2 regions of the Bradyrhizobium sp. WSM1253 genome follow, and region 1 is predicted to be linked to the other one. Evidence: riboswitches for the same ligand, from Rfam matches in the RefSeq annotation. Region 1 holds a riboswitch; the other holds the start of a gene.
What was found. Region 1 has a riboswitch for cobalamin ahead of BRA1253DRAFT_RS08695 (energy-coupling factor ABC transporter permease). Riboswitches for the same ligand answer to the same signal wherever they lie in the genome.
Positions count from the first base shown of each region.

Region 2: it holds a riboswitch for cobalamin, as region 1 does, so the genes downstream of both, metE (5-methyltetrahydropteroyltriglutamate--homocysteine S-methyltransferase) here and BRA1253DRAFT_RS08695 (energy-coupling factor ABC transporter permease) in region 1, are expected to answer to the same signal.

Region 1 is NZ_JH600073.1:1,439,032-1,453,351, forward strand. Features, by position in the region: gene BRA1253DRAFT_RS08680 (histidine phosphatase family protein) at 1-67, shown strand, start outside; gene cobT (nicotinate-nucleotide--dimethylbenzimidazole phosphoribosyltransferase) at 68-1,120, opposite strand; gene cobF (precorrin-6A synthase (deacetylating)) at 1,136-1,885, opposite strand; gene BRA1253DRAFT_RS08695 (energy-coupling factor ABC transporter permease) at 1,932-2,609, opposite strand; cobalamin riboswitch at 2,646-2,866, opposite strand; gene cobA (uroporphyrinogen-III C-methyltransferase) at 2,912-3,643, opposite strand; gene BRA1253DRAFT_RS08705 (cobyrinate a,c-diamide synthase) at 3,640-4,950, opposite strand; gene cobM (precorrin-4 C(11)-methyltransferase) at 4,950-5,732, opposite strand; gene BRA1253DRAFT_RS08715 (cobalamin biosynthesis protein) at 5,729-6,097, opposite strand; gene BRA1253DRAFT_RS08720 (bifunctional cobalt-precorrin-7 (C(5))-methyltransferase/cobalt-precorrin-6B (C(15))-methyltransferase) at 6,094-7,275, opposite strand; gene BRA1253DRAFT_RS08725 (cobalt-precorrin-6A reductase) at 7,274-8,020, shown strand; gene cobJ (precorrin-3B C(17)-methyltransferase) at 7,996-8,730, opposite strand; gene BRA1253DRAFT_RS08735 (precorrin-2 C(20)-methyltransferase) at 8,727-9,458, opposite strand; gene BRA1253DRAFT_RS08740 (precorrin-8X methylmutase) at 9,461-10,090, opposite strand; gene cobG (precorrin-3B synthase) at 10,090-11,253, opposite strand; gene cobN (cobaltochelatase subunit CobN) at 11,250-14,320, opposite strand, start outside.
Region 2 is NZ_JH600073.1:5,666,998-5,682,070, reverse strand. Features, by position in the region: gene BRA1253DRAFT_RS28120 (hypothetical protein) at 1-239, opposite strand, end outside; gene BRA1253DRAFT_RS45375 (cytochrome-c peroxidase) at 2,076-2,612, shown strand; gene BRA1253DRAFT_RS45370 (cytochrome-c peroxidase) at 2,548-3,141, shown strand; gene metE (5-methyltetrahydropteroyltriglutamate--homocysteine S-methyltransferase) at 3,961-6,276, opposite strand; cobalamin riboswitch at 6,375-6,575, opposite strand; gene BRA1253DRAFT_RS41835 (4Fe-4S binding protein) at 7,364-7,567, opposite strand; gene BRA1253DRAFT_RS28100 (EAL domain-containing protein) at 8,148-9,362, opposite strand; gene BRA1253DRAFT_RS28095 (GNAT family N-acetyltransferase) at 9,980-10,438, shown strand; gene BRA1253DRAFT_RS46260 (SMP-30/gluconolactonase/LRE family protein) at 10,622-11,695, opposite strand; gene BRA1253DRAFT_RS28090 (citryl-CoA lyase) at 11,863-12,690, opposite strand; gene BRA1253DRAFT_RS28085 (CaiB/BaiF CoA-transferase family protein) at 12,746-14,011, opposite strand; gene BRA1253DRAFT_RS28080 (ABC transporter substrate-binding protein) at 14,062-15,073, opposite strand, start outside.

The DNA of each region.
Region 1 (14,320 bases):
GCTGACTCGGATCGACCGGCTCTCGACCGGCTGGCGCATCGTCTCGGTCAATCAGCGGACGATTTGATCAGGCCGGACGATCAGGCACATTGGCCTGCGCAAAGGTCGCCATCCCGTTGTGGAGCGCACAGGCCGACCGCACCAGCGGCAGCGCGATGGCCGCCCCCGATCCTTCGCCGAGCCTGAGATCGAGGCTGATCAGCGGCTGCACATTCAGCGCGCGAAGCACCAGCCGATGCCCCTGCTCGGCGGACTGATGCGATGCCAGCAGGAACGGCTGGCACGAGGGATTCAACCGCGCCGCAGCAAGTGCCGCGACCGATACGATGAAGCCGTCGATCAACACGGGGATGCGGCCCTGTGCAGCCGCGATAATGGCACCGCAGATGGCCGCAATCTCGAGGCCGCCGACGGCGCACAGGATCTTTTCGGGCGACGCGCCCGTAATGCCATGACGTGCGATCGCGGCGTCGATCACCCGCGCCTTGTGCACACGGCCGGCCGCGTCGATGCCGGTGCCGCTGCCCGCGATCTCTTCCGCGCTCACGCCGAGCAAGGCGGCCGCGATCGCCGCCGATGTCGTGGTGTTGCCGATGCCCATCTCGCCGAAGATCAGAAGATCGGGCTGCCCGGCCTGCGCGCGCGTCACCGCACGTCGGCCGGATTCGAAGGCGAATGCCAGCTCTGTGGAGGTGAGCGCAGCTTCGACGCTGAAATCGCGCGTGCCGCTGCGCGGCTTGTCGGTCACGATTCCAGCCATCTCCTCCTGCGCCAGCGTGCCGGCGTCGACGACCTCCAGGCTGGAGCCCAGCTCACGCGCCAGCACCGAGATCGCGGCACCGCCGGAGGCGAAATTCGCCAGCATCGCGATGGTCACTTCTTGCGGATAGGCCGAGACGCCCTGCGCGACGATGCCGTGATCGCCGGCGAAGATGATGATCGGAACCCGGGCCGCGCGCGGTTGCTCGGTTGCTTGCAGGCCCGCAAGCTCAATCGCGAGCTGCTCGAGCCGGCCGAGCGCGCCGGTCGGTTTCGTCAGTTGCGCCTGTCGCGCCACCGCCGCGTCGCGATGGACTGCCGAAATATCAGGGCATTGTTGGGTGATCCATTCGGGGAGCATGCTGCCTCGCTTGCCTCACGGCCTGCGCTTGAGGATGTAACTGTCCATGATCCAGCCGTGCCGTTCGCGCGCCTCTTGCCGCACCGCGACGATACGCGGGCCGATCTCGGCCAGCGCGCCGGACATGACGATCTGATCGGCCATGCCGAGATAGGCGCCCCACCAGATGTGCAGGCCTTCCGGATCAAGCGACTGGAACGCCGTGCCGCCGTCGAGCATCACCACCACTGTATCGACACCTTGCGGCCAGCCGCCATCGCGCAAGCGACGGCCGGTCGTGACCAGAAATGGCTCGCCGATATCGTTGAGCGGCAGCGCATGCGCCGCGCACAGCGCCTGGATCGAGGTGATGCCGGGAACGACCCTGATGTCAGGCAAGGGATCGAGCCGCCGCGCGATGCGCAGCGAGGAATCATAAAGCGAGGGATCGCCCCAGATCAATATTGCGACATTGCCCTCGCCTTCGAGATGATCTGCGATCGTCTGCGACCAGGCAGCGGCCACGGCATCGTGCCAATCGTCCACGCCCTTGCGATAGTCCGCTTCAGCGGCGTCGCGGACGGGCAGATCGAACTCGGCAATGCGCGTCGTGTCGCTGGCGAGCACATCGGCGCAGATCGTCCGCCTGAGATCGGCGAGATCGGACTTGGCCGTCCCCTTGCGCGGGATCAGGACGAGATCAGCCGCGTTGATGGCAGTAATCGCGGCGCGCGTGAGCTGCTCGGGATCGCCGCAACCGATGCCTATCAGGGAGAGCGTGAGCATCGTGCCTGCGAAGGGCGGCCATGACGGCCGCCCGTTCGCTTGTCACTTAAGCCGCGTTGTGCAAACGCGGGGTGACGAGGCCGGGCGCGGTGACGCCGCGCAACGACTTCGCCAGCGCCAGCACGCCGAGATCGGCGAGCGGCTCGATCACGATGACCAGCGCATAGGACGCCGCGAAGGTCGCGATGTTGACGAGGTTGGTCGCGCCAAAACCGGCGCCATAGACCGCCCAGAACGCCACCCAGGCGATGACGCCCGCCTGATAGGTCGTCGAAAGCGCCAGCGCCTGGCGATACTTCAGATCGACATAGGCCGTGTTGCGCGCAATGATCCGCGTGGCGATCGCCTGGATCCCGAACAGCGGCACCAGCAGCGTGGTGACGTTCATGCCATATTGCGGCAGGTCGGGCGGCTCGAAGAAGATGCCCTGGAACAGCAGGCCGAACGCGAGGCCGAAGGCCGCAGGCGCAGCGCCAAACAGCAGGAACAAGGTCGAGCCGAGGATGAAGTGCACCTCGGAGACGCCGACGGGGAAGTGCGGCAGGATCTCGAAGAAGATAAACACGAGTCCCGTGGTGGCGAGCGTCCGCGCCGCGAACGACGTGATGCCCTGCTCGCGCACGGTCTCGACCGCGAGCTTCAAGGCAACACCGCCGACGGCGATGCCGGTTGCGTAACTCAGCACGAGCTTGGCGTCCGAGACTAGTCCGGGTTCGATATGCATGGCTCAGATCCTTCTTGCCGTCACACCCGACGGCCTTGGCCTCAAAACGTGCACGGCCGGTCTCCTGGCTCGCGGTTCACTGGGAGTCTCCGGCCTTCCCGGGCCTTGCGGCCCAGTGGCTGATCGAAGTCCCTCACCGCTTACAGTCGCGGGGGCGGCTGGGGTTTTGAGCGCCGCAACTGGGTCCGCCCATCCCCATTCCCGATTATGCTCCGGCGCTTTGCGCCGCGTCGAGCACCATGCCTCTCCTGTGTGCCCCTTTCGCCGGCCGGGCGTCAAGGGGCGAAGGGCGGACGAGGCGGTCATGACGGATAATCCCCCGCCAGCGCGCCGAACAGGATCACGGCCGCCGTCGAGGCCGCCCCGCCCCGCGCAAGTTGCTCGGCAAGTTCCGAAATGGTGGTGCGGACCAACCGCTCATCGGGACGGCCGAGCGATTCGGCAAACACCGCCGGAGTGGTTGGGGAGAGGCCGTGCTCGATCAATTTGACGACAAGCGCCGGGAACGTCCGCCGGCCCATATAGACCACGGTCGTCGCCTCCGGATCGGCCAGCGCCACCCAATTGAGATCTGGCGGCAGCTCGCCGGTGACGTCCGCCCCGGTCACGAACTGCACGCGGCGGGAGGTGTGACGCCGGGTCAGCGGAATGCCGGCTTGCGCGGCGGCGACACAGGCCGAGGTGACGCCGGGAATGATCTCGAAGCCGATGCCCGCTTCGCGCAGCGTCTCGAGCTCCTCCTCGAGCCGGCCAAAGATGCCAGCATCGCCCGACTTCAACCGCACCACGCGCGCGCCCGTTACGGCATAGTCGACCAGCAAGCGGTTGACATGGTGCTGCTTGGTCGAGGGCCGTCCCGCCCGCTTCCCCACCGCGACGAGATTGGCGCCGGGCCGGGCCAGATCGAGGATCGCGCCCGAAGCAAGATCGTCATAGAGCACGACGTCGGCCTCGCGCAGGCGCGCGGCTCCCTTGAGCGTGAGGAGCTCGGGATCGCCGGGGCCGGCGGAGACGAAGGAGACAAAACCGCTCACCGGTCCTCCGCGATCAGATGGAAGAACGCGCCGGTGGCTTGTCCCCGGCGCGAGCCGGTCTCGGCGATGACGGCGCCTGTCGCGTCGTGCACGACCGCCAGCGGCGTGTCGGGCTGCGCGAGGATCGTCGAATAGTGGAATTCATGGCCACGCAGGCGTGCACCCGCCCGATGCCCCGGCATCGGCGCTGTGAGCTCGGCGAGGCGATAGCCCAGATGCATGCGGCGCTTGGCAAAGCTTGTTTCCAGGCCGAGCAGGCCCGTCATCTCGTGGCTGATGCCGTCGGCGTCGGTCAAAGCGGTGCCCAGCACCATATAGCCTCCGCACTCCCCGTGCACCGGGCGCGTTTCGGCGAATGCGCGCAATCCGCTGCGGAAGCGCGCATTGGCCGCGATCTTGCCGGCGTGCAGCTCGGGATAGCCGCCCGGCAGCCAGCACACATCGGCGCCCGGATCAGGGTCCTCATCAGCCAGCGGCGAGAATGTCGATATCTCCGCACCCGCCGCGCGCCACGCTTCCAGCATATGCGGATAGACGAAGGAGAACGCGGCGTCACGGGCCAACGCAATGCGCTGACCGGGCGGCGTCACGTTGACGCCGCTCGCGGCAGGTTGCGGGGACCAGGTGGCGGCCGAACGCAGCACTGCGTCGAGATCGACATGCTCGGCGACAAAGCGCGCAGCCTCGTCGATCAGCTTGCCGATTTCCGCCTGCTCCTCGGCCTGCACCAGCCCGAGATGTCGCTTCGGCAGGCTGATCTCGGCGTGTCGCGGCAGCGCACCGAACACGGCGATGCCGACATCCAGCAGCGCACGGCGCACGAGGGCTTCGTGGCGTGGACTCGCAACGCGATTGAGCACGACGCCTGCGAGGCGAACACCCGCGCGGTAATCGCGAAGGCCTGCGGCGATCGCCGCCGCCGTCTGTGCCTGTCCCGAGGGATCGATCACCAGCAGCACCGGCCAGTCCAGCATCTCTGCAATGTCGGCGGTCGCTCCGGTGCCGCAGACGCCGCGCGCGGCGACGCCGTCGAACAGACCCATCGAGCCTTCGGCCAGCACGACATCGGCGTCAATGCCGCGGCTGACGAGATGCGAGATTGTCCCGCGATCCATCGCCCAGCTGTCGACGTTGACCGAGGCGCGTCCCGTAGCGGCTGCATGAAACGCGGGATCGATGTAATCGGGGCCGCTCTTGAAGCACTGCACCCGCAATCCGCTGTTGCGCCAGGCGCGGGCGAGCGCCAGCGTCAGCGTCGTCTTGCCGACGCCGGAGGCCGGGGCGGAGATGACGAGCCCTGCTGCCATCACGACACCTCCGGAAAGCGCGGCTCGGCGCCGACCGGCCGGTAGCGGCGGTCGTAATCGGCGGCATAGAGACGGCTCTCGGAGAAATCCGCCGAGCCCAGCGTCTTGCCCACCAGGATCAATGCGGTGCGCTCCATCTCGCTGCCGACAGCAGCGTCGAGTGTTGCGAGCGTGGCGCGGACGATGCGCTGGTCGGGCCAGCTCGCACGCCAGACAATCGCGACCGGGCAATCCGCGCCGTAATGCGGCGTCAGCTCGGCGACGACCTTGTCGAGCAGATGGATCGACAGATGGATGGCGAGCACCGCGCCGGTGGCGGCGAAGGCGGCGAGGTTCTCGCCTTCCGGCATCGCGCTGGCGCGGCCCGGCGTGCGCGTCAAAATCACCGTCTGGGCAAGGCCGGGCAGCGTCAGCTCGGCCTCCAGCGCAGCCGCGGCGGCCGAGAAGGAGGGAACACCAGGCGTCACCGTGTAGGGAATGTCGAGCGTGCGCAGGCGGCGAAGCTGCTCACCCATCGCCGACCAGATCGAGAGATCACCGGAATGCAGCCGCGCAACGTCCTTGCCATCAGCATGTGCGGCGGCGATCTCCGCGACGATCTCCTCGAGCGACAGCGGCGCGGTGTTGACGATCCGCGCACCGGGCGGGCAATGCGCCAGCACGCCTTCGGGCACCAGCGAGCCGGCATAGAGGCAAACCGGACAGACGGCGATCAGGTCGCGGCCGCGCAATGTCAGCAAGTCAGGGGCGCCCGGCCCTGCCCCGATGAAATGCACCGTCATGCGCCGTCTCCCTCCGCGATCGCCGCGGTCGCGGTGCGATCCTGCGAGACCACCCGCGTCGCAATCAATCGCGCGCGAGGTCCAGCCACCGCGAGAGCCGCCGCTTCGGCGACCGATCCCGTCCCGAATTTTTCGGCAACGAGTTTTGATTGGGTCGGCGTGTCGATGCCGGCCAGCATTTCGGCGGCGACCGCCTTGATCGGCACGCCGCATTCGCGCGCGAGCTGCTTCAACACCTCCGCGTCGGCCCTGTCGCTGACCGTTGCCAATGCTGCGAGGCCTTCGGGACCGCCGGCCGCCAGAAGCGCCTCATGCAGCGAGGCCAGCGTGACATCCTTTTTGAATCCGAGCCCGGCGACCTTCATCGGACCGCACTCCATTGCACCACGGGCCGCACCGCCTCCCAGGACCGGTAGCGGCCGAGCGGAGTGGCATGCGCAAGCTCGACCCGGATCAAGTCGCCGCCGTGGCGCTGGTGCAGCTCACCCAGCAGCGCTTCCGTCTCCAGCGTCACTGCATGGGCAACCAATCGCGTTCCGGATGCGAGCCGCGACCAGACGGCGTCGAACATCGCGATGTCGAGCCCGCCGCCGATAAACACGGCGTCAGGCCCGTCCAGCGCAGCAAGGGCTTCAGGCGCCTTTCCCGCGATGACTGTGATCCGATGCGCCAACCCGAACGCCGCTGCGTTGTTGCGAATGTTCGCGGCGCGATCCTCGCGCGCCTCGACGGCGATCGCCGTCCCGCCGCTCAGCGCCCACTCGACCGAGATCGAGCCGGAGCCAGCACCAATGTCCCACAGCCGTTCACCGGGACGCGGCGCCAGCGCCGAGAGCGCAAGCGCACGGACCGGACGCTTAGTGATCTGGCCGTCATGGACGAAGAGTTCGTCCGATAGTCCCGAGCTGCGGGGAAGGCCCTGCGCTCCTCTCGCCTCCACGGCCACCGCGACCAGAGTTCCGGCAAGACGGTCTGCGAAGCTATCGGCGCGATGCGCGTCGATACTTTCGCGCGGCCCGCCAAGCGCGGTGAGCGTCCAGAATGCCGAGGCACCCCATCCGCGCGCCGTCAGCCATTTCGCGAGATCGCCGGCCGCCTTCGCGTCGCGCACGAGGCAAATGATGCGTGCACCGTGCGCCAGATGTGGCACGAGGCGCTCGAATGGCGCGGCATGGAGACCAAGACAGGCAATCGCTTCAAGGCGCCAGCCTAGTCGCGCGGCGGCGAGCGAGAATGTCGAGGGAGCCGGATGCGCGATCCATTCGTCGCCATGGAGCTTCTCGGCAAGGCTCGCGCCGGCGCCAAACCAGAACGGATCGCCGGAGGCGAGCACCGCAGTCGGACGGCCGCGGCAGCTCAGCACGACATCTGCATCGAATGGCACCGGCCATGGACGGCCGCACCCGGTTACACCGGCCAGTGCAAGATGCCGTTCACCGCCAAAGACAGTTTCAGCATCATCGAGCGCCTTTCGGCTTGCTTCGGACAGCCCGGCAAGGCCATCTTCGCCGATGCCGATGATGGTCAGCCAGGGATCAGCCATGACACGCGCCCTCATTTTGGGCGGAACGGCCGACGCGAGCCTGCTCGCGGCGGAGATCGCGCGCGCCGGCATCGCTGCCGTGTATTCCTATGGCGGCCGCACCCGCGCACCCGCCGCTCAGCCGTTGCCGACGCGTATTGGCGGTTTTGGCGGCGTGAGCGGTCTTGTCGATTACATCCGCAGCGAGCACATCACGCATGTGATCGACGCGACGCATCCCTTTGCTGCCGAGATGAGCCGCAATGCGGTCGCGGCATGCGCGGAAACCGGCACGCCGCTGATCGCTCTGGAGCGCGCGCCCTGGACCAAAGCGCCCGGCGACGACTGGATCGACATACCTGATATCGACGCCGCGGTCGCCGCACTGCCCGAGGCGCCGGCAAATGTGTTCCTCGCCATCGGCCGCCAGCACATCGCCCCGTTCGCGTCCAAGCCGCAGCACGCCTACACGCTGAGATTCGTCGATCCGCTCGAAGCGCCGCTGCCCTTCGCCGCGGACGTCATCGTGTCGCGTGGGCCGTTCACGCTTGAGGGCGAACTGGAGATGCTGCGCGCGCGAGGCATCACTCGGATCGTCGCCCGCAATTCGGGCGGCGACGGCGCGCGCGCCAAGATCGACGCAGCCCGCAGGCTCGGCCTGCCCGTGATCATGATCGCGCGACCGCAACTGCCGGAACGTTTGCGCGTCGAGAGCGTGGCCGAGATCATGCAGTGGTTCGGTCATCGGGCCTGCCTCGGCGCATAGATCCAGCGGCCGACGCGGCGTGTCTGCGAGTTGCCGACGATCACCAGCGTGCGCATGTCGGCCATCTCAGGCCGGGCTTCGTTCAGCCTGACGGTCTCGATCTTTTCATCGACGGCGCTGATCGCGTGCGCGAAGATCACGAAGCGGTCGCCGCAGCCGGCCTCGTTCAGCACCGCGAGCGCGCGGCCAAACCCCTCCGGCCGGCTCGCCGAGCGCGGATTATACATGGCAATGGCAAAGTCGGCTTCCGCGGCGAGCCGCAGGCGCTTCTCGATCACCGCCCACGGCTTGAGGTTGTCGGAGAGATTGATCGCACAGAAATCATGGCCGAGCGGCGCGCCGGCGCGCGCGGCAGCCGCAAGCATCGCAGTGATGCCGGGCAGCACGCGGATCGGCAGCTCCTGCCATTGCGGCGCCTGTTCGAGCGCCTCGAACACGGCGGAGGCCATCGCGAAGACGCCGGGGTCGCCGGAGGACACGATGACGACTTGCCCGCCTTCGGCCGCGAGCCGCAAGGCCTCGCTCGCGCGCTGTAATTCTTCGCGATTGTCGGAGGGATGCAGCTTGAGTCCCGGTCGCGGCGGCACGCGCGCGACATAGGGCGCGTAGCCCAGAATGTCGGTCGCGGCGGCAAGCGCGGCAGAGACTTCGGGCGTCACCAGCGCGTCGCTGCCCGGCCCGAGCCCCGCGATGGTCAGCGTGCCCGTCATTCGGCGGCGTCCGGATGCCGGCCCTTGCCGTGCACGAGCACGATCGCGAAATAGGGGCAGTCGGCGGCGTCGATCTCGGCGAGCCGCACCACGCGCTCGCCCGGCATGGTGCCGCGCTCGACCAGCCAGGCGTCGTCCAGCCGTCCGGCGGACGCGAGCGCGCGGCGCACCTTTGCGAGATTGCGCCCGGTCTTCATGACCACGAGCGCATCGGAATCGCGCATGCGGCGCTCGAGCTCTGCTTCGGCGAGCGTGCCCATGAGCACCGTCGTCACGTCATCACCGAGCGCGATCGGCTGTCCCACGCCATTCCAGCAGCCGACCATGCCGGGAATGCCGGCGATCACCTCGATCTCGACGCGGCCCTGCAGGCGGGTGTGCAGATGCATGAAAGAGCCGTAGAAGTAGGGATCGCCCTCGCAGAGCACGACCACGTCGACTGCGCGCGCCAGCCGCGCCAGACGTTCCGACCATTCGTCGTAGAAGCCGGCAAGCAGCTGGACATATTCAGGCCTGTCGAAGGCGATCTCGGTCGTAACAGGATATTCCATGGGATATTCGGTGACGTCGGTAGCCAACATGCCCTCGACGATGCGGCGCGCCTGGCCGGGCCGACCCTTCTTGCGAAAATAGGCGACATGCCTGGCGCCGCGCACCGTGCGATCGGCGCGCACGCTCATCATATCGGGATCGCCGGGGCCGAGACCGCAGCAGATGATGCGTCCCATCGCTATTCGCTCCGGCTCGCCAGCGCGTTCACGGCGGCGACCGTGATCGCGGAACCGCCGAGGCGGCCCTCGACCGTCAACGCGGCGACCTTCGGATCGGCCATCAGCGCAGCCTTGGATTCGGCCGCGCCGACAAAGCCGACGGGACAGCCGATGATCGCCGCAGGCCGCGGGCAGTCCCGGTCCTCCAGCATGTTGAGGAGGTGAAACAGCGCGGTCGGCGCGTTGCCGATCGCTACGATCGCGCCGTCGAGATGTGGGCGCCATAGCTCCAGGGCAGCAGCCGAACGAGTGTTGCGCATGGACTGCGCGAGCGCGGGAACGGTCTCGTCGCCCAGCGTGCAGATGACGGCGTTGGCCGCGGGAAGCCGCGCGCGCGTAATTCCTTCGGAGACCATGCGCGCGTCGCACAGGATCGGTGCGCCCTTCTGCAAGGCCGCGCGCGCCGCGACCGCCATGCCTGATGTGAAGCGGATATGCGCTTCGAGGCCGACCATGCCGGCGGCATGGATCATCCGCACCACCACCTGCTCCTCGTCCGGCGTGAAGCGCGCAAGATCGGCTTCAGCCCGGATGGTCGCAAAGGATTGCCGGTAGATCGCCGCGCCGTCGGTCTCGTACGAGTGCGGCATCAGTGCCCTCCCATCAGGATGGAGGGATCTCGGACAATGTCGTCGCGGTTCAGCCCACGCAGGATGGGCTCATCGCGTGTCGACCCGGCGCGCACGAGGTCGAAGCCGGCGCCGGTCGCGACCAGAGTGATGGCGGCGGGACCGGAATGGGCGCAGCCCTTGGCACAGCCGGAGACGTGGAGCCGTGCGGCCGCGCCGATGTTCGGGGCCAGGGCCGCGGCAAGGCCACGCGTATCGGCATGCGCCTCGCGACAGCGTGGCGCGCCGCTGCAGGCGATGACGCGCAGCGCAGGATCGTAGGCCTCGGTGATGAGACCAGTCGCGTTCGGCATGGCGCGCTTGCCTTCGCTCAAAACCATCCGCCATGGCGTCATGCGCAGCGCATGTCCGCAACCGGCGAACTGGTTGAGCGTCGCATGCGCCATCTGCCCGAAGGCGACCCCGACCATCGCACCTTGCGCATAGAGGCCGGGACGCGCCGTGGCCATGATCGGCGCCGGCTCGGCCTCGCCGCGCAATGCCGCCGGCAAGATTGCACCGGCTGAAAGATGCGCCGCCATCCGCCCTCGCCCCCCTCTGGCGCCGCCTGAGGTCACGAACCAGTCGGCGAATGCGAGCGCGGTGGTCACGGCCTCGCCACGCGCGACGGAGCGGCCAAGTTTGTCGCCATCAGCCCGCACCAGCAGGCCGCCGGAACGATCGCGCTCGATCCGCACGTCGGCGGAATCGCCCGCAAGCACGCGTGAAGTGCCGTCATCGATGGCGAAGCCGAACTTGGTTGGAAGTTCGAGCTTGCTGTCAGCGAGCGCCTCCTCGAGCTCGGCGGCGAGCGATTGGGTCGCGTCCCCCGCACGCCAGAACGGCGTCACAAGGATGTTGCGACGGGATTCGGTCTCAGCATCCGGGTCGAGCAGCGCCAGTTGCGCAAGGCCGTCGAGCAGCAGCCTGTGGCTGGTCTCGTTGACGCCTCTGATCTGGAGATTGGCCCGGCTGGTCACGTCGATCAGGCCGTTGCCATGGCGTTCGGCGAGATGGGCCAGTCCGGAGATCTGGGCAGCTTCGAGCCGGCCGCCGAACGGACGCACGCGGACCACGAGCCCGTCGCCCGATTGCATCGGGCGCAGCGCGCCGGGACACCAGCCCTTGACCACGGAAGCGCTCATGACGCCTCCCGCAGCGCAGCCGCAATCGAATTGCGGCGCGTCCGCCAGAGCGAGGCTTCATGCAGGCGCGCGAAACACGTCTCCATCGCAGCGAGTGCCGCCGGATTTTCGCGAGCCATGAAGGCGCGGACGTCGTCATGGCCGAGCGTCGCATCGTAATAGAGGTCGAACAGATGCGGCGGCACGGCGCCGGCCAGATGCGCGAAGGCGGCCATGTGCTCGATCGTTGCGGTGATCTCGGCCGCCCCGCGAAAACCGTGGCGCATCATGCCCGCGATCCAGGCCGGGTTGGCCGCGCGCGCGCGGACGACACGGGAGATTTCCTCGGTCAGCGTACGCGCGTGCGGCTGCTCGGGGCGCGTCGCGTCGAGATGATAGAGCGATGGCCCTGTCGCGCCGAGATGGGCTGCGGCCGCCGCAATGCCGGCCTCATGCGCGGCATAGTCGGCCGCGAGCAGAAGATCGGTTTCCGGCAAATCCTGCACGTGAACAAAAGCATCGGCGGATGCGAGCCGCTTCTCGATGCCGGCACGATCGAGCCTGATCTCGCCGTCCGCCGAGAACGCCCATGACGATGCCGACAGCCAGGCTTCGCCGGCGGCGTGGCGCGTCTCGGGCGTGAAGTCGTCCGGGATTGCCGAGAGGCCGACGCCGTATTGTCCGGGACGCGGGGCGAACACGCGCGATGTGCGATGGCGATATGGATTTTCGTCGCCCTCGTCCTCGCGGGCCGACAGCGCCTCGGCTGCCGCCTCGAACAATTGCGCGAGGCCTGAGAAGACGTCGCGAAACAGGCCCGAGACGCGCAGCGTGACGTCGATGCGGGGCCGGCCAAGCTCGGCAGGCGCGATGATGTCGTAGCCGGTCACACGGCCGGAAGCATGATCCCAGCGCGGTGCGAGGCCGGCCAGATGCAGCGCCATGGCAAACTCCTCGCCCGCGGTGCGCATCGTCGCCGAGCCCCAGAGATCGACGACAAGGCCCTTCGGCCAGTCGCCATGATCCTGCAGATGACGACGGAGTAATTCTTCCGCGAGCTTGATGCCTTGCGCATGCGCGGACGGCGTCGGCACCGCGCGCGGATCGACGGCAAAGAGATTGCGCCCGGTCGGCAGCACGTCCTGACGGCCGCGATACGGTGAGCCTGACGGCCCCGGCGCGACGCGCCGTCCTGCAAGCGCGGCCCGCAACGCGTCGCGTTCCGCTTCACCGCAGGCGCCGCGGCCGAACACGTGCAGGCCGTCGCCGAACTGGCTTTCCTTGAGGTCGCAGACGAAGCGGTCGATCCGCGGGATCGCTTCGGCCGGTGCGGCCGCTGCATCGAGGCCAAGATCGTCTTCGAGGCCAGCCGCGCGTGCCTCGTCGCGGATCGCGGCGATCAGACGCTGGCGGCGGGCGGGATCGAGGCCATCGGCCGTCGAGTACTCGTCGAGGAGCTGTTCGAGCCTGCGCAGCCCGTCCGGCACCGCCGATGCGGCGAGCTGCGGCGGCAGATGGCCGATCGTGACGCCACCCAGGCGCCGCTTGGCCTGCGCGGCTTCGCCGGGATCGTTGACGATGAAGGGATAGATGACGGGCAAATCGCCAATCAGGGCTTCCGGCCAGCACGCCTGCGACAGCGCCACGGATTTTCCGGGCAGCCATTCCAGCGTGCCGTGCGCGCCCATGTGCACGACGGCATCACAGCCCTGCGCTCGGAGCCAGAGATAGAACGCGACATAGGCATGGCGCGGCGTACGGGCGAGATCGTGATACTCGGCATCGCGCCTGGTCGCATCGCCGCGCTCCGGCTGAACCGCGATGATCGACCGGCCGCATGGAATCGCGGCGAAATGGAACGCGCCGTCGCCGCAACCCGGATCGGTCTCCGGCGCGCCCCAGGCTTGCGCGAGATCATCCTGCAGGACTTGCGGAAGGCACGAGAGCGCAGCGCGGTAATCGGCAACGCTCCAGCTCAAGGTCTGCTTGAGCAGCGTCTCACCGAGCGCATGGACCGGATCGACATCGAAGCCGGTCTCCGCGAGGTCGGACGCCAAAGCCTCGACCGAGGCCAACGCATCGAGCCCCACCGCATGCGCGATCTGATGCGGGCGGCCCGGATAGTTCGAGAGCACGAGTGCCATCCGCTTTTCGGCGGCCGGCTTCTCCGCAAGGCGCTGCCAGGCCGCAACGCGCGCGGCCACGGCCTTCACGCGCTCCTCGTCGGGCCTGTGTGCCAGATGCGAAAATTGCAAATCGGGATCGCGCATCGCGGCCGATTTGAAGCTCACCACGCCCGCAAACAGGCGGCCATCGACCTCGGGCAGCACCACATGCATCGCGAGGTCGCCGGGCGACAGGCCGCGGAGCGAGCTCGCCCAGTCCTCGCGCCGTGCCGTGGAGAGCGCGACCTGGAACACCGGGCAGGATGCGGCATCGAACGGCATCGTGCCGTCGTCGCCCATCGCCGAGAACGCCGTCGCATTGACGATCGCGGCCGGAGGATTTTGCGCGAGATACGTGCGCAACCAATCCGCAACGCCCGGGGCCTTCAGCGAGGTGACGAACACACCAAGCGCGTCGAACCCCTTCTCGCGCAGTGCGGCGATCAGGGCATCGACCGGGCCAGTGTCGGCAGCGGTGAGATAGGAGCGATAGAAGGCCACGAGCGCTCGCGGCGTGCCCTCATCCGACGCCGGCGCGGCAATGACGCCGCGCGCCGGATCGTAAATACCCATCTCGGGCACGGTCATCTCGCCGATAACAGGCCCCGCATAGAGGCCCGAAGCCAGCGCAAGCTGCGCGATTGCGGCTTGCGATGCGACGTGGCCGCCGGTGTCGCAGAGCACCTTGAGCCGCCGCAGCGTCGAGACCGGCAGGGTCGAATACGCGTCCAGCCGCGTATCGTCGCGGCCGTCGGCCGGCAGCACGGCCAGCACGATGCCGCGCTCCCTCGCCAGTTGCTGCAGGGCCGCGAGCCCATATGACCAATAGGATTCCCCACCGATCAGACGCACGAGGATGCCGCGCGCCTGCGCCAGCGTGCGCTCGATATAGGTGTCGACCGAGAGCGGGTGACGGAGTTCGG
Region 2 (15,073 bases), 4.2 Mb from region 1:
CCAAGTGCAACTCCCTCCAGCGCGTGGTGAAATTCCATGGAGGCCAAGTATGTCCCTTTGTCAGCAGCCCACTCGCTGACCGACACTGCTGTGATCCCCGCGTCGGTCAAGAGACCACCTTCGATCCGGCAGCCATATTGAACGGTGAGAATAATCCGCTCATTCCGAACTCCGGCCGGCTCTCGATCGGCGGCAGTGATCGTGCACGCGTACCGCCTTGTTTCCGCAACCGCCCCCATGCCTAGCCCGATCCACTCGAGAGCGGAACATAGTACAAAAGCGAGAGCGGGTCTTATCATTCGACTGCACCTGATCTGAAAAATCGTTCCCTGCTCTGTACAATCTGACGCTACGGGCGATTCAAGCTCCTTCGATCGCTCTGCCGGATCAACGTTACTCAGGTGACTGCGGTGTCGCAGAAGCGAGGCGAGCGGTATCCCCCGGCAGTGCCCTTGGATGGGGCCGGAACGATTTCATTATCGATGCGCAGCGGGCAGCACGTCGGTGAACCAAGGCTATGGGCCGAGCTTTTCAGGTCGGCGGCGGCCATGAGGGGCGCGACGGCCCGCGGCGCCGGAGCGCTACATTCCTGACCCAGGCGCAGGCGCTCTGTGAGCGGACGCTATTTAACGCGGAATGCTCCCGCGGCACAGGTCCCGAAATTTTGCTTCACAATCTCAATGTAAAAGGAAATGTGGCCGAGACGAGCCGTTCAAAGGCAGACTGCCGCTCAAGCAGACGCTCTTCGAGCATCTTACGCTGGAGATCATCTAGCTCGCTTTGAAGCCTACTGCGACAACGCCAAATGTCATTCCGTACAGATCTGATCTCATTCAAGCGCTCGTCAATCGAAGCCATCACGGATACCGTATCCAACTTAAACCAGCCATGGACGAGTGCTCAATCACGTCCTTCCTCGCTAACACGCCGATAGATCTCAGGACTTGGGCCATCCGCGGACATGATGTCACGATCTCCTCCCAACGTGTCCTCTTGTATCGGCGTCTTTCAACGCAAGAGCACGAAGTAGCGGTTGCTCCTGCAGAAGTTCAGCTAATCGCCCTCAGCCCGCAAGATTTCAAAAGCTAGCAGCAGCCCGTGAGTGGGCCGACTAGGTAATCCAACCAACACCCGCCGGATCAGGGGTCAGGCCGGTCCCTGTCGAATTGGAGTAGCGATTAATCGGACGGTCGCACCGTCAAACTCTGGGCAGCCGCGCCTTTCAGACTTGAGCACGGCAATTGCCATGCCAGCGAACCTCAGGTGGAATTGAAACAAGCCATGTTCGGTTCTGAGGCTCGTCCTTACAAACGAGCCGGGCTTCGTGGTGACGGCGCGCCAGAGCGGCCTGGATATAAGTCGGAGAGGCTTCAGTCGGCTGGGCTCGGCGAAATCGTGAACGATGCGCACCGCCGGGCGCCTCTCAGTGTCTCGCCCAGCTGCGTAGGTCTTGTTACCGCCGTTCCCGCGTGCGGCCGGCAAGCTGGCAAGCGAACTTCACCACAAGCATCTGCGATCACCTCTAGCCGGGCCTGGCGCCTTGTAGCATCTGTGACACTGAATGTAGTGATCACACCAAGACATCAGACTTTGTTTGTTCGTCCGGACCCGTTCTACAACTAAATCAGCAACTTGCATCTCGGACGCAACTGGCATCGCAGTTGCTAATTGTCCAATGACACCGTGAGCGCTGAGCGCGGCCAGCGGAGTAAGACGGATACATCAACTTTGCGGGAGCGTATTGGCCAGCCAATCGCTCGATGGATCACCGATGCGGCCACCGGACAGCTTCCTGCTTGCAACACACTTGTTGTTGTCAGATCGACCATCACGCCGAACGTTGAGGCGCTAGGCTGAACCAACAGAAAGGCCGCGATCTAAGCTCAAAGCGAACTCGCGATCACGTAAGCCCCTCAAGCCCGTGCGTGAACGCCGGCGGCCAGCTGCAAAGTCGCACATTTTGATGCAGCCTCGCTTCAGATGATCCGCTGCATGCTGCGCCGGACCGTCGAGGAACGCGTGGCATCGCTTTCGACGGTTTCCTCGTTTAACAATCAGAACTAATGAGGCGGTGTATGAACATGTCAATCCCGGAGCTTCGGCTTGTCGCTGAAGCATCTATTTTAGCTATTGGGCTGCTGATGTCGTCAGGAGCTAACGCCGGCGATGATCTGATGAGAAACGCCAAGCAGATCTTCCATCCAATCCCCTCGGTCATTCCTGCAGTAAAAGACAATCCGGTGACGCATGGAAAGGTCGAGCTTGGCAAGATGCTGTTCTTCGATCCGCGGCTATCGGCGAGCGGAATCATTAGCTGCAATACGTGCCACAATCTCGGCACCGGCGGAGTCGATGCCGGTCCGACCTCCGTTGGTCACGGCTGGAAGGTCGGCCTGCGCCGGGCCCCAACTGTCTACAACGCAGTGTTCAATGCGGCGCAATTTTGGGACGGACGCGCCGCGGACCTCAAGGCAAGCCACCGGCCCTGTGCAGGCGAGTGCCGAAATGAATGCGACTCCAGATCATGTGCTCGGTCTCTTGAACTCAATGCCCGGCTATGTCGTCTTGTTCAACAACGCTTTTCCGAACGAAGCGAGACCGGTCACCTTTGAAAATTTTGCGAAGGCGATCGAGGCTTTTGAAGCGACTCTCATTACACCTGCGGCTCCATTCGATCAGTATCTGGAGGGCAATACACATGCTCTCGATGATCAGCAGAAGTCAGGGTTGGCACTGTTTATGGCGAAGGGATGTTCCTCTTGCCACAATGGTATCAATCTCGGTGGACAGGCCTACTTCCCGTTCGGCGTGATGAAAAAGCCGGACGCCAGCGTGCTTCCGGACGCCGATAAGGGTCGGTTTGCGGTCACCAGGGCGGTCGGCGACGAATATGTCTTCCGCGCGGCGCCATTGCGAAACGTCGCGTTGCGAGCCCCTTACTTTCATTCGGGACAGGTTTGGAGCCTGAAGCAAGCTGTTGCCCTGATGAGTGAAATCCAGCTCGGCACCAAGCTTAGCGATAGAGAGGAAAACGACATTATCTCATTTCTGAATTCGCTGACCGGTCGGCTGCCTAAGATCGAATATCCGATACTGCCGACGCGCACCAACACGACACCAAAGCCTTCAATAGACAGATAGCCTTAGCAGCACCGGCCCTCATGCCCTGCCGAACAGCAACAGATGCGCTCCAAGAACCCGGGGTCCCGCAATGACGCCAAAATGAATGATCCCCTGCTGTCACTGATAAGCAGGCACATAAAAAGCCGCCCGGCCTCAATGCGAGGCCGGGCGAAAGTCACGCGGGAGCGACGCTGCTTTCCGCATCGTTCCAGCTTTCGTCGGTAGGGAGGACTACCGGCGATCGACTTACGACGAGGGCACTCGCCGTCAAACAACAAGAAGCGGATATCGCTCTGCACAACTTAGCGAGCCGCTTGCCTTCCGCTCCTGTCGTAAACTTCAGGACTTGCTCACCACTTGCCAGCTGTCCGGTTGGCACGGGCAGCGCCTTGACGGAGCTGGGATCCATCGCGCAGGCGGTTTGACTGCCGAGCCCTGAAACAACCGTCAGTTTGCCGTCACGCGCCAGTATTTTGGCACCGCCGAATACCAGCAAATCTTCCCGAAGACCGCGCGAAGGCGCAAATTAGGTATGAAATTCCGCAAGGGCGGTAAAATAGATTGTTGTGATGGGACGCATCCATGGGATGGATAAATGAAGCGATAGGATCGTGGTTCGCGTCGAGCGCAAGTGACTGGGAATATGTCACCTAATCGGTATGGCCGGCATGCGGTCGTCCGCCGGATTCGAGCTTGTCGCCGCTGTATGCGATCGCCTCCGCCGGGGCAAACCGGCATTCGTAGGCGCTGGAAACTTTGGAAGCTCGCAAGGTTATCGCGAGCTCCCAAAGCGCGTTCATCTTATTCACAGATAGGTTGGCGACACGCTCCGTACGATCATGCCTCGGCCCGCAACTCGCGTGCGGCGGCCACCATATTGACGAGCGCGGGACGCACCTCCTCCCATCTTCGAGTTTTCAGTCCGCAGTCGGGATTGATCCAGAGCTGCCGATCGGAAACCCGCTGCCGCGCCAACACAATCAGCTGCTTGATCTCGGCTGCTGCGGGAATGCGCGGTGAATGAATGTCATAGACGCCCGGCCCGATTTCATTAGGATATTTGTAGCTCTTGAAAGCGTCGAGCAATTCCATTTTGGAGCGCGACGCCTCGATTGAAATGACGTCGGCATCCATTGCTGCGATCGCATCGATGATTTCGTTGAACTCGGAATAGCACATGTGCGTATGGATCTGAGTTCCGTCAGCGACAGCGGAGGAGCAAACACGGAAACTGTCCACTGCCCAATCTAGATAGTCCTTCCAGTGCGATTTGCGCAGTGGCAATCCCTCCCGCAACGCAGCCTCGTCGATCTGGATCATGGTCGCTCCAGCCGCCTCAAGGTCGATGACCTCGTCTCGGATCGCGAGAGCGATCTGTCGGCATGTCTCGCTCCGCGGGATGTCGTCACGGACAAACGACCAGTTCAGGATCGTCACCGGTCCGGTCAGCATAGCCTTGACGGGTTTTTTGGTCAGAGACTGCGCATGTCGCCACCATTTAACGGTCATGGGCTTCGGGCGGGAGACATCTCCAAACAGGATAGGAGGACGAACGCACCGCGAGCCATAAGACTGAACCCAGCCGTGCTTGGTGAATGCGAAACCCAACAGCTGCTCGCCAAAGTATTGAACCATGTCATTGCGCTCGAACTCACCGTGTACGAGCACGTCCAGGCCGATATCTTCCTGCCAATGCACGGTATGGGCTGTCTCCGCTTTCAGAAGCTGCTCGTACTGCGTGTCATTCAGCGCTCCCCGCGCATGAGCTGCACGCGCATTGCGGACGTCCGCCGTTTGCGGGAAAGATCCGATGGTTGTGGTTGGAAACATCGGCAATGCGAAGGCGACGCGCTGGACGTCGGCGCGCTGGGTGAACGCACTGCGACGGCGACGCATGCTATCGTCGATCGCGGCCATTCGTCCGGCGACGTTCGCACTGTGGATCTTCGGCGATGTTTCGCGGGTGACGGATGCATCCTCTGAGAGCGTGAGTTCATCGGCCACGTCGGCAGCATGGCCAGCCAGCGCTTTGCCCAATATCGAAAGTTCCTTGATCTTCTGCACTGAGAACGCCAACCACGTCTTCAGATTGGGATCGAGATCGATCTCTAGTTCAATATCGGTCGGAACATGAAGCAGCGAGCAGGAGGGGGCAATCTGAACACGGTCCCTGCCCAGTTTTTTGACCATAGGAGCAAGTTGGTCGAGTAGCGCCGGCAGATTAGAGCGCCACACGTTGCGACCATCAACGACACCGAGCGAGACCACTAGATCTCTACCTGCTCTGGCGACAATCGCGTCCAACTGGTCAGGTGCACGAACCAGGTCGACATGAACCCCGGCAACGGGCAAGGCCAATACTGTTTCAAGATTGTCGCCGACAGCCCCGAAGTATGTGGCCAGCATGATTTTAAGCGCCGGCACGGCCTTAGCGAAATGAGCATAGGCCCGGCGGACAGCGGCCCGAGATGCTTCGTCGACGTCCATCACTAGGCATGGCTCGTCGAGCTGAACCCATTCAGCGCCGCGCGAGGCTAGTTCGCGGAGAACATCGACATAGACGGGGAGGAGTCGATCAAGCAGCGACAGCGGATTGAATGCGGGATTTACGCTTTTGCCGAGCTTCAGGAAAGTGACTGGGCCCACTAGGACGGGCCGCGTCTGATAACCGAGGCTTCTTGCCTCCTCATATTCCTCGATCGGCTTCCGAGAGGCATACTTAAAGATCTGATCCTGGTGAAATTCCGGCACCATGTAGTGATAGTTCGTATCGAACCACTTCGTCATCTCCTGTGCGGCTACGCCGGGCCCATGCTGAGCGTGACCACCGTCTTGAGCGCCACGCGCCATGGTGAAGTAGGTTTTGAGCGACACAGGACCTTCGTTCCAGCCGTAAACGTCGGGAATGGCGCCGACCATTAGGCTGGTATCGAGCACATGGTCGTAGAGCGAGAAGTCATTCGAAGGAATGACGGTCGCACCGCGGGATTTTTGCCGTGCCCAATTAGCGGCACGAAGTCCACTCCCCGCCTCGAGGAGCTCGGCTTCGCTAGATTTTCCCGCCCAGTAGCTCTCGAGCGCGAATTTGAGTTCGCGTCGTGGGCCGATGCGTGACGTCCCCAGTGTGGCAACGGGAAGCGAAAGGATTGACATAGCTTAGACCCCATGTTGGGGCAAAGGCCATGGCGGACGCAGACAGCGAACATCGCGTGAGCGACAACTGCTTGGCGCACACCGGGACGCCCCGCCCGTGGACGATATCTTGTCGAGGCAGGTCTCCTGGCTCACGGGTCGTCGCTGCTGTCCGGCCTTCCCGAAGCCGCATGGCTTCAGTGACTTCGTTGGACAGCGGCTCGCCGCTTACAGTTGCGGGGGCAGCGCCGGCATTGCACCGGCTTCCCTCTTAGCTCCGGATCAAACGAAATCCGGAGACCGCGACGGCTTGAATTATGCGCACGAGGATCGATGCGTCAACCTACCGATTCTCGCTGCGATATTGCCCAAGCGATTACGAGCGCACTAGGCAGGTAAGACGGTCTTGCTCGCGGCCTAGTGAACACGCCCGGATCTGTGGAGGCTCCGCTTTTGAAATGCATTCGCTCCCTGCTCGCGTAACGGTTGAGCTCCACCACCGGAACGAACCCGGGCGGCTTTCGGTATCTGTGTGATCGCGAGGAGGCGACCTTTTCCGTCAGCAACTTTTCGAACCTGCGCGTCAGGAAGGTGCGATCATCCTCGGCCGGCATCCGTTTGGTCACAGCCCACGAGGCTCCCTAGAAATTTCGAAAGCCGGATTGCTCCAGGACCGAACGGATGATCAGGTCGGCTCCTTGGTGTTCGGCGGGCCCGCGACCAGGCACGAGGTCGTCCGCCTCCGTGAGGTTGGCCAAGATGATCTTCTCGGTGCACTAGGTGTTCACGTGCTCAGCGACTTTTGCGCCGGCTTCGATGCGTCCGTGGCCGCTCGACGCCGGGTCTGCCTCGCCTCGACTCGCCGCCAGTGACGATAGGCCGTAACGCGGCCACTGAGCATCGAGGGCCTTGTCCTTGTTCGTGACAAATTCGACGGTGTCCTCCGACAGAGCCCTTTGAGGGGTTCCTCGGCGTCGCTCAGCGTCTTAAGCTGATAACGATGTTAATCGACCTCGATGCGCCCCATGCGGTCGTGGTCTCCTCAAGGTCCCACATCTACAACTTCGTTCGCGAAATCGAGCGATGAGGCCTTTTGGTCGCGGGCTGCCTATCCTGTCTTGGACGGGACACAGGTGTCAGGGACCGGACAGACCACCGCGCATTGCGGCGTGTCGCAATGGCCCTCGCACTCCGTACATTTTTTGGCATCGATAACGTAAATGTCACGCTTCAGACTGATCGCCGCGTTGGGACACTCGAACTCACATGCGCCACAAACGGTGCATTGCGAAGCGACGATCTTGTAAGCCATGCCTTCCGACTCCTTAGGCGAGCGATGCCATGGGCGATCCCTTTCAAATGCCGTGCCAAACGCAGACGCGCTCAATGTTGGGCAATTTGCCCAATTCGGCTGTCCCGGGTCTGAGACCATGTTGCGTCTGCGACAGCAACAGGTCGCTTCAATTTCAGGCTACGAGCTATCGGGCCCTCTTGCGAGAGTCAGTCGCGACTTGACGCTGGAAGCGTCCGTCGGTTTGTTTGGCACGTCAGCGCGGGGGCAAGCGAGGCTGACGCTTCCTCCACCGGCGGCGACAAAAACCCGCGAACGGACGCAGGTCTACGTCGGATCTCGGCAAACCTCCGGTCACACACCCCGACTGGAGGTTTGTGCAAGCCTCGCTCATGGCTGCAACGCTAGCTGCGCGGAGGACTCGCTGGAGGCTTGCCAAAACGGGCTTGTGGTATAACAAGCTTCGGAGGGAAATGAAGTGCTGCGGGACGAGCGACACTGGCCTTGCAGACCGACTGAATTGCGCTCAGCCTCATGCCTGGTGCCGAGTAGGCATGGCGGTGCTCGCGAGCGTCGCTTGGCCGCACTCAGCCACTCACAACTATTTTGGACGAGCTGGAGCAGGGTTGAAAGATGACTGTGCAAATTGCTTCAGTGGCATGGCTTTTCCGAACAGATGGCCCTGCGCAAGGTCGAAGCCGAGTTCGGCCACAGCGATTAGGTCAGCCTGGCTCTCCACACCTTCGGCGACGGTGCGCACATTGTACTCTTTGGCTAGATCGACGATATGGCGGCACACCGTTCGCTTGAGGGGCCCATTCGCGCAGCCGCCGACGAACTGACGATCTACTTTCAATTTCATGAACGGGAATTTTGTCATCCCCATCAGCTGCGGCCAATTGGCACCGACATTGTCGATTGCAAGGCCAATGTTGTGAAAGCGAACCTCACGCGCAACCTCGACCAGGAGATCTAGGTTCTGGATCGCTTCCACGCTCTCGATTTCAATCGTCAAACCGCCGAAAGCGGCGTGCGACGGCATGCGCCGACAGAGATCGCGTACCGCCTGCGGGTCAATCAGGAATGCTGCCGGGAGATTGATGGAGAGATCGATCGAAGTTTGCTGCTCCAGAAGATACTGCCAATCCTTGATCGCGCGGTCGATCACGAACTGCGACAAGTTCCTAAAATGCGGATCGTGAGATTCCGGGATGAAATAGGCCGGTGGAACAACGCCCCAGGTCGGGTGCCGCATTCGCACATGAGCCTCGGCGCCGCGGCGGCTAAGGGTACACGCGTCAAACTTCGGCTCATACCAGAGCTCAAGCCAGCCAGCGTGTAAGGCTTCTCCGACATGGACCGCGGGACGGGGCGCCGGCTCTCTTGGCAAGAGCATGCCGATCCGATCGCGCAACGTCTCGGCTGCAAACGGCGCCCTGAGCGGCGGCAGCATAGCAAGTCCATATTCACTACCGACCTGCTGCACTGCCGCCATGATGATCGACTCGCGCGCTCCGAACGCCAGCACTCGGCCTGCAAACTCTTCGCATACCAGTATCTCGAGCAATCGTCCAGGCTCGATGCGGTCCGAGCCAATGCCGAGCAGGATCAGATCAGGGAACTCCGTGCGGAGTACGTGCGGCAACTCGTCAGCAGTCCTGCATTCGCTGATAACAAACCCCATATCCTCCAGCACATCCCGTAGAAAGGCGCGCAGATGCCGCTTGCCGACGGCCAGGCACGCCCGCGGTCGCACCTTACGTTGCCCGAAGATCACAGGTTTCCCTCCGACCAGTTCGGCCTGCCCATGTTCCATCGCAACCACTCCTGTTCCGTGACGGTGCCTTAAACGAGGAGCGAAGGTCCAAACAAGCTGTGCTTCCCGATATCTTTCGATTGTTCGAGATAAGCTTAAGATAGTGCATTGGTGTGCAAAATCTTTCGCCATCTTGCTCAGACGATTTTATCGGACGCACGCGTATGATACCTGTCGCGCTTCGCTCAAGTACGAGTGACGCACGCGAGGTGGGAATCTCTCCTTCGCACGCACCGAGCTGACGCTCTATGGCGCTGCGATCATCGTGGCGCACGATTTATTGAAGCGAGTAGTTCGTGAGCGACGATCGGCAATCACTCTTACGAATGTTTGATCGGCATGACCGGCGTGTGCCGTGATATGTTTTCCAATCGAAGGCAGTCCATCATGAGTTCGCAGCTGCTCAAGCCGCAGTCGATTCTGAGAACGGCAATGGCTTGCAATTACCTCAGCTCTGTTGCCTATAGCGAGTGTGGACGTGCTGCTTCCTACCGAGCCTGATAGTTGCTCTCAATTGCGTTTTCTGTATCCTCCTGAGCATGAATTTCCCCCAGAGGGCCAGGTCGGGTGTTCGTGTTGGTGCTGAAGGGCAAGGCACGTCCAGCGCGGGCACGGCTTTGCGCAAGAGCGTGCCAGGAGATGAGAACGCGGTCGCAAAAGCGGTCGAAGAGCTACTTTCCGAGTTAGGTGGCCCCGGACCGGAGTTCAGCCTTCAAGGCGCGAAGCAGGCGGCGTTGCGCCTGATTCAGGATCCCGAACAGGGCTTCATTTTTGTCGTTGAGGAACAAGGCACCGGGCAGATTGTAGGGGTAGCTAGCATCTCGGCCGTACAGGCCGTGAGAGCAGCCGGAGCGTACGGCGTGCTTCAGGAGCTATGGATTTCTCGTGACTTCCGGAGCTCTGACTGCGGTCGGCATCTGCTCGAGGCGGTAGATTCGGAGGCGAAGCGACGCGGCTGGCAGATGATTGAGGTTACGTTGCCTCCGGATGGTTATCCGGCCCTAGAACGGGTACGCCACTTCTACGAGGAGAGGGGCTATCGGGTTGGAGGATTGCGCGCGCGCAAGAGGCTCTGACAGTAGTACGACCTCTGCGCCACACACTTAAAGCGCTCTGGGCTAGCGTGCTATCGGTAAAGTCCTTCAAGCAGTAAATCCTGGGCTTGTTGCTTCTCAAAACGAACGCTTCACGCGTGCGTCGCGGCCAAGCATGATCGAGAACCTTGACGCTGATGCGGTGCTGACTCCCACCGCGAGCGGTTACCTCTTCGGCCTTCTTGGCGAGAACGTTCGAAAATATCGGCGATCAATCATTCTGCGTTGTGGGAAGCGATACCGCGACCCGCCCGACCAAAAGGCGACAGGTCGGCGGCGCCCGTTCCGGGCGGAGCCCGACCCAGCATTACAAATCCTTCTTTTGCGCTTCCCATGCAGTGCGATTACCGGCTCTGGTTTGAGATCACCGCACACAAACGCCATCCATTCGTCACCAATTACATTCTCTCGGCGACTGGCTAGCCAGTCGTCTACCACACTCATTCCTGCAGCTTGGTGCGGCGGACCGGCGCGTGAAAAGATTCCGCACCACCTTGCCACGCCTGCTGGCGAATTTCGAGGAAGGTGAGCGAGATCAGCCATCACACTGATCCGGTAGAAGATTCCGTAATGAGCAATGCGCCGAGTGCCGCGTCCAATACGACATTCGTGCAGCTTCCACCCTGCGCAGGACTGGATGCAAGCGGACCGCTTTCGCCGTTTGGCCCCACCGAAGACGTGGCCGAGGGAATCATGCGCGACAAAGAGCCTCCCTTTTTGATCGACCGTCAGTCCGTCAGGACCGCTCGTCGCGAAGAACCAGCTGAATCGTCCGACTTTCCCCACGCCATCACGCATCAGCGGTACGCGCCAGATGCAATTGTCGCGCGTCATTGCAACGTACATTACGGTCTCGTCCGGACTGAGCACCAGGCCATTCGGGCCCGGGCCATTAGAAATCAAGCAGTCGATCCGGCCGTCAGGGCACAGTCGAAATGCCCGGCCGGTACGATCGTGCAATCCAGTCTGGCCCTGATTGGTGAAAGAGATGTCGCGTTTGGTCGCGATATGCAGGTCGTTGCAGCCTCTGAAGGACTCGGAATTGCGGTGGCCCAGCAACGGCCGGATGGTCCCTCTCTGTCGATCGAGCTCCAGGAGACCGTTGATATAGTCGGACACGAGCACCCGGCCGTCCGGAGCAACCTTCAGACGTTCGGCCAGCCGTCGTATTCGATGATCAAAGACCAGACGCCCTCCGGTGAAATCCGGAAATGCGGCCGAAGGGGATCTCGACGACATAGAGATTCCCGGACTGGTCGAACGACGGTCCCTCGATGAAACAATCTACTGGATATGCCCCGCGGTTCGCGTCTGCCCATTCCGAAGAAACACCCGGGCGACGAAACTCCGCCGGCATCGACGAGAACACGCTGGTCTCCATCAGCTTGGGCGGGTTTTCGAGATGCTTATGATGCGCCTTCCAGCCTGCGACGCGGCTGGCCCTCGTATTTGTAGCCGAACTGCTTGGGCATTGGGCCCTTGTTGCGATCGTTGCGCCCAGTTTGCTCCCAGGCGTGAGCCAGGATTCCGACCGCGCGCGACAAGCAGAAGATCCCCCGCGCGAGCGGAGAGGCGAAGCCCAGTTCGCCGTAAATGACCGCCGTCGCGCCATCGATGTTCATCGGAATGAGCTTGCTCTTGCGCTGTTGCATCACCCGCTCGATCGCGCGAGCGGCCTTGGCATAATCGCCGCCGACACTGCCCTCGTCAGCTGCGGCATCCACCAGCGCCAATAGCGGGGCCGCGCGCGGGTCGACTGGATGAAACCGGTGGCCGAAGCCCGGCAGATATTTGCTGCGGGTTGCGGTGAAATGGTCGATTGCAGCGCCAGCGGCCTGCTCGATCTCTCGCCCTTGGCGCCGTCGCAGCACATCCTCGTAGAGTTCGATAGCCTGCTCCCCTGCTCCGCCATGCACGTCATCGAGCGTGTTGATTGCCGAGGCCATTGCGCCATTCAGGGGCAGGCCGCAGCTCACCGCCATTTGGGCAATTGCAATGGAGGGCGCGTGCGGACCGTGGTCAACGGATCCAACCAGCGCAGCTTGCAGCAGCTGCTCCTGTGCTGGCGTCGGCAGATTGCCACGCAACATCAGCCAGATCATGGCGGGAAAGGAAACGCGGCCTATCAAATCTTCAATTGGATAACCCCGATAGGCGATGCGACCTGGCGCGATATCGCAAATGGAGGTTCGCCACCAACTGGCCGCTTGCTGTCTCAGTTCTTCTTCGCTCATTTCCAGTTCCGTCCTTTCAACCTGCCGATTGCCAACCGACGCAAGCCGTCGGATGTCATGATATCGGTCCGTCCGTGGCTACGCGGACGGGCAGGAAATCAGCCTCTCCTTGCTTTGGCGTCCCGACGGCTCGGCTTGAGACCAGTTGCTCAACCTCCGCATACGAATAGCCGAGCCGCTGCAGCCATCGCTCAGTGTCTGCTCCGAGCGTCGCAGGTGGTGAAGGCACCGAAAACTCCTCATCCAGCCGGAACCCCGGCCGCGTGATTCGTAACGGCTGCGCACCGTCTTGTTCTGGCGCCAAAGTCTCGACGAATCCGCGCTCAAGGACCTGTGGCTGCTGCAACACTTGCGAGACCGTCAGCACACGGCCGGCAGGGACACCAGCCAGATTCATTTGGGCCTCCCATTCCTCAGCGGGCTTGCAACTCAATGCCTTGTTCAACTCCGCGCTCAGCGCAGCGCGGTTGACCTTGCGCATCTCGCGTCCAGCAAAGCGTGGATCCGCCTTCAGGTCCGGTCGGTCGATCAGGTCGCATAGGGCTTGGTACTGCTTCTGCTCGTTGGCGGAAATGTTCAGCGGGCCCGTTGCGGTGCGGAACGTGCCGGAGGGAGCCGCGGTAAAGTTCTCGTTGCCGATGGGCTGCGGCTCGATCCCGGCGTTCAGGTGGTTGGAGACGACCCATCCCATCGCCGCAATGGTGGCCTCGAGCAGGGACACGTCGATGAACCGACCCCGTTGCCTATGCCGCTGGTCGACCAGAGCCGCGGCGATAGCAAACGCAGCAGTCAGTCCCGCAATCGTGTCCGAGATCGGAAAGCCCGTGCGCAGGGGAGCCGAGGCTATATCGCCGGTGACGCTCATGGCTCCGGAGAGACCCTGGACGATCTGGTCATAGGCCGGACGGGCGGACCACGGTCCGCTCTGCCCAAAGCCGGAGATCGCGCAGTAGACCAGACGCGGGTTCAGCCTGACAAGCACATCAAAGCCGAGGCCAAGGCGTTCCATCACCTTCGGCCGGAAGTTTTCGAGCACCACGTCGGCATCCTTGACCAGTCGCAAGAACACCTCGCGGCCCGCTTCCGATTTCAGGTCCAGTGCAATCGATTGCTTGCCGGCGTTCACAGCAACAAACGAGAGTCCCTGCAGGCGCTCCGCTCTTTGCGGATCCGCGCCGAGGCGCCGCGCCAGGTCGCCGCCGTTCGGATTTTCCACCTTAATGACCTCCGCGCCAAGGCGCGCAAGATGGTAACCGCAGAACGGACCCGCCAACACGTTTGACAGGTCGAGAACGCGGATACCGGCTAGCGGCAGAGACATCTGAAGAGCCTTCTTGTAGGTGATCCAATAGCGAGCGCTTAGTACGCAACTTATTTCAGTTGCTGCGCAGCACGTTCCGCGAATCGATTCGTGAAGGTCTTGATCAGGTCGATCTTTGCGGCTGCGATCTTCGGATCAAAGTCGCCTAGGACAGCCAGCGGGATCTTGGCCGCGTCGATGTCCATCTGACCGGTTGGCGAGAACAGCGCTTTCGACGCGTTGATGATCTCGATGTTCACCTCGCGATTGTCGGTCTTGTATGCAGGAGGCATCGCGTCGACGAGCTGCTCCGCCGTAACCGTGTTGATCCAGCGATGAGTTTTGAACAAGGCGTTGACGAGGCGCTGGACCGTTTCCGGATTTTTGTCGATGAAGGACTGCTGAAGGTAAAGGCACGCGGTCGGATAGATTCCGCCAAAGGCCTGCCTTGAGCCTTCGACCGTGCGCGCGTCGAACAGCGGTGTCGCACTCTTCTTGCGCGCGAGAAGGGTCGCAATCGGATCGAAATAGACGAGCGCGTCGATATTCTTGGCCTCGAGCGCCACCATGCCGGGTGCACCACTGCCAACCGCGATGATGCTTACATCGCGCGAGCCCAATCCCGACTTCTTGATGTAGTAGCGCGCCATGGTATCGGTCGAGGACCCCGGCGCCGTGATCCCGAGCTTCAGGCCCTTCAGACCGGCACCCGTCTTGACCTTGTCAGCGAGGTCGCCGCGGACACCGAGCAACACGCCGGGAATGTCATTGAGCAGGAACACGCAGGAAATTTGCTTGCCTTGGGCCTGCATCTGAATGGTGTGATCATAAAAGCCGACGGTCCCGTCCACCGAGCCGCCGATCAACGCCTGCAAAGCCTTCGAGCCACCGGCCTGGAAGTTCTCGACGGTCACGTCAACCCCTTCTTCCTTGAAGGCGCCCAGCTTCACGCCAAGTTCGAGAGGCATATAGTTGAGGATCTGTGACCCCACTGCGATCTTCAATTTTGTCTTCTCGGGCTCGGCGGCATAAGTCGAGATGACCGGGAATGCGGCTATCGCGATGACCAGCATCAGTCGTGGA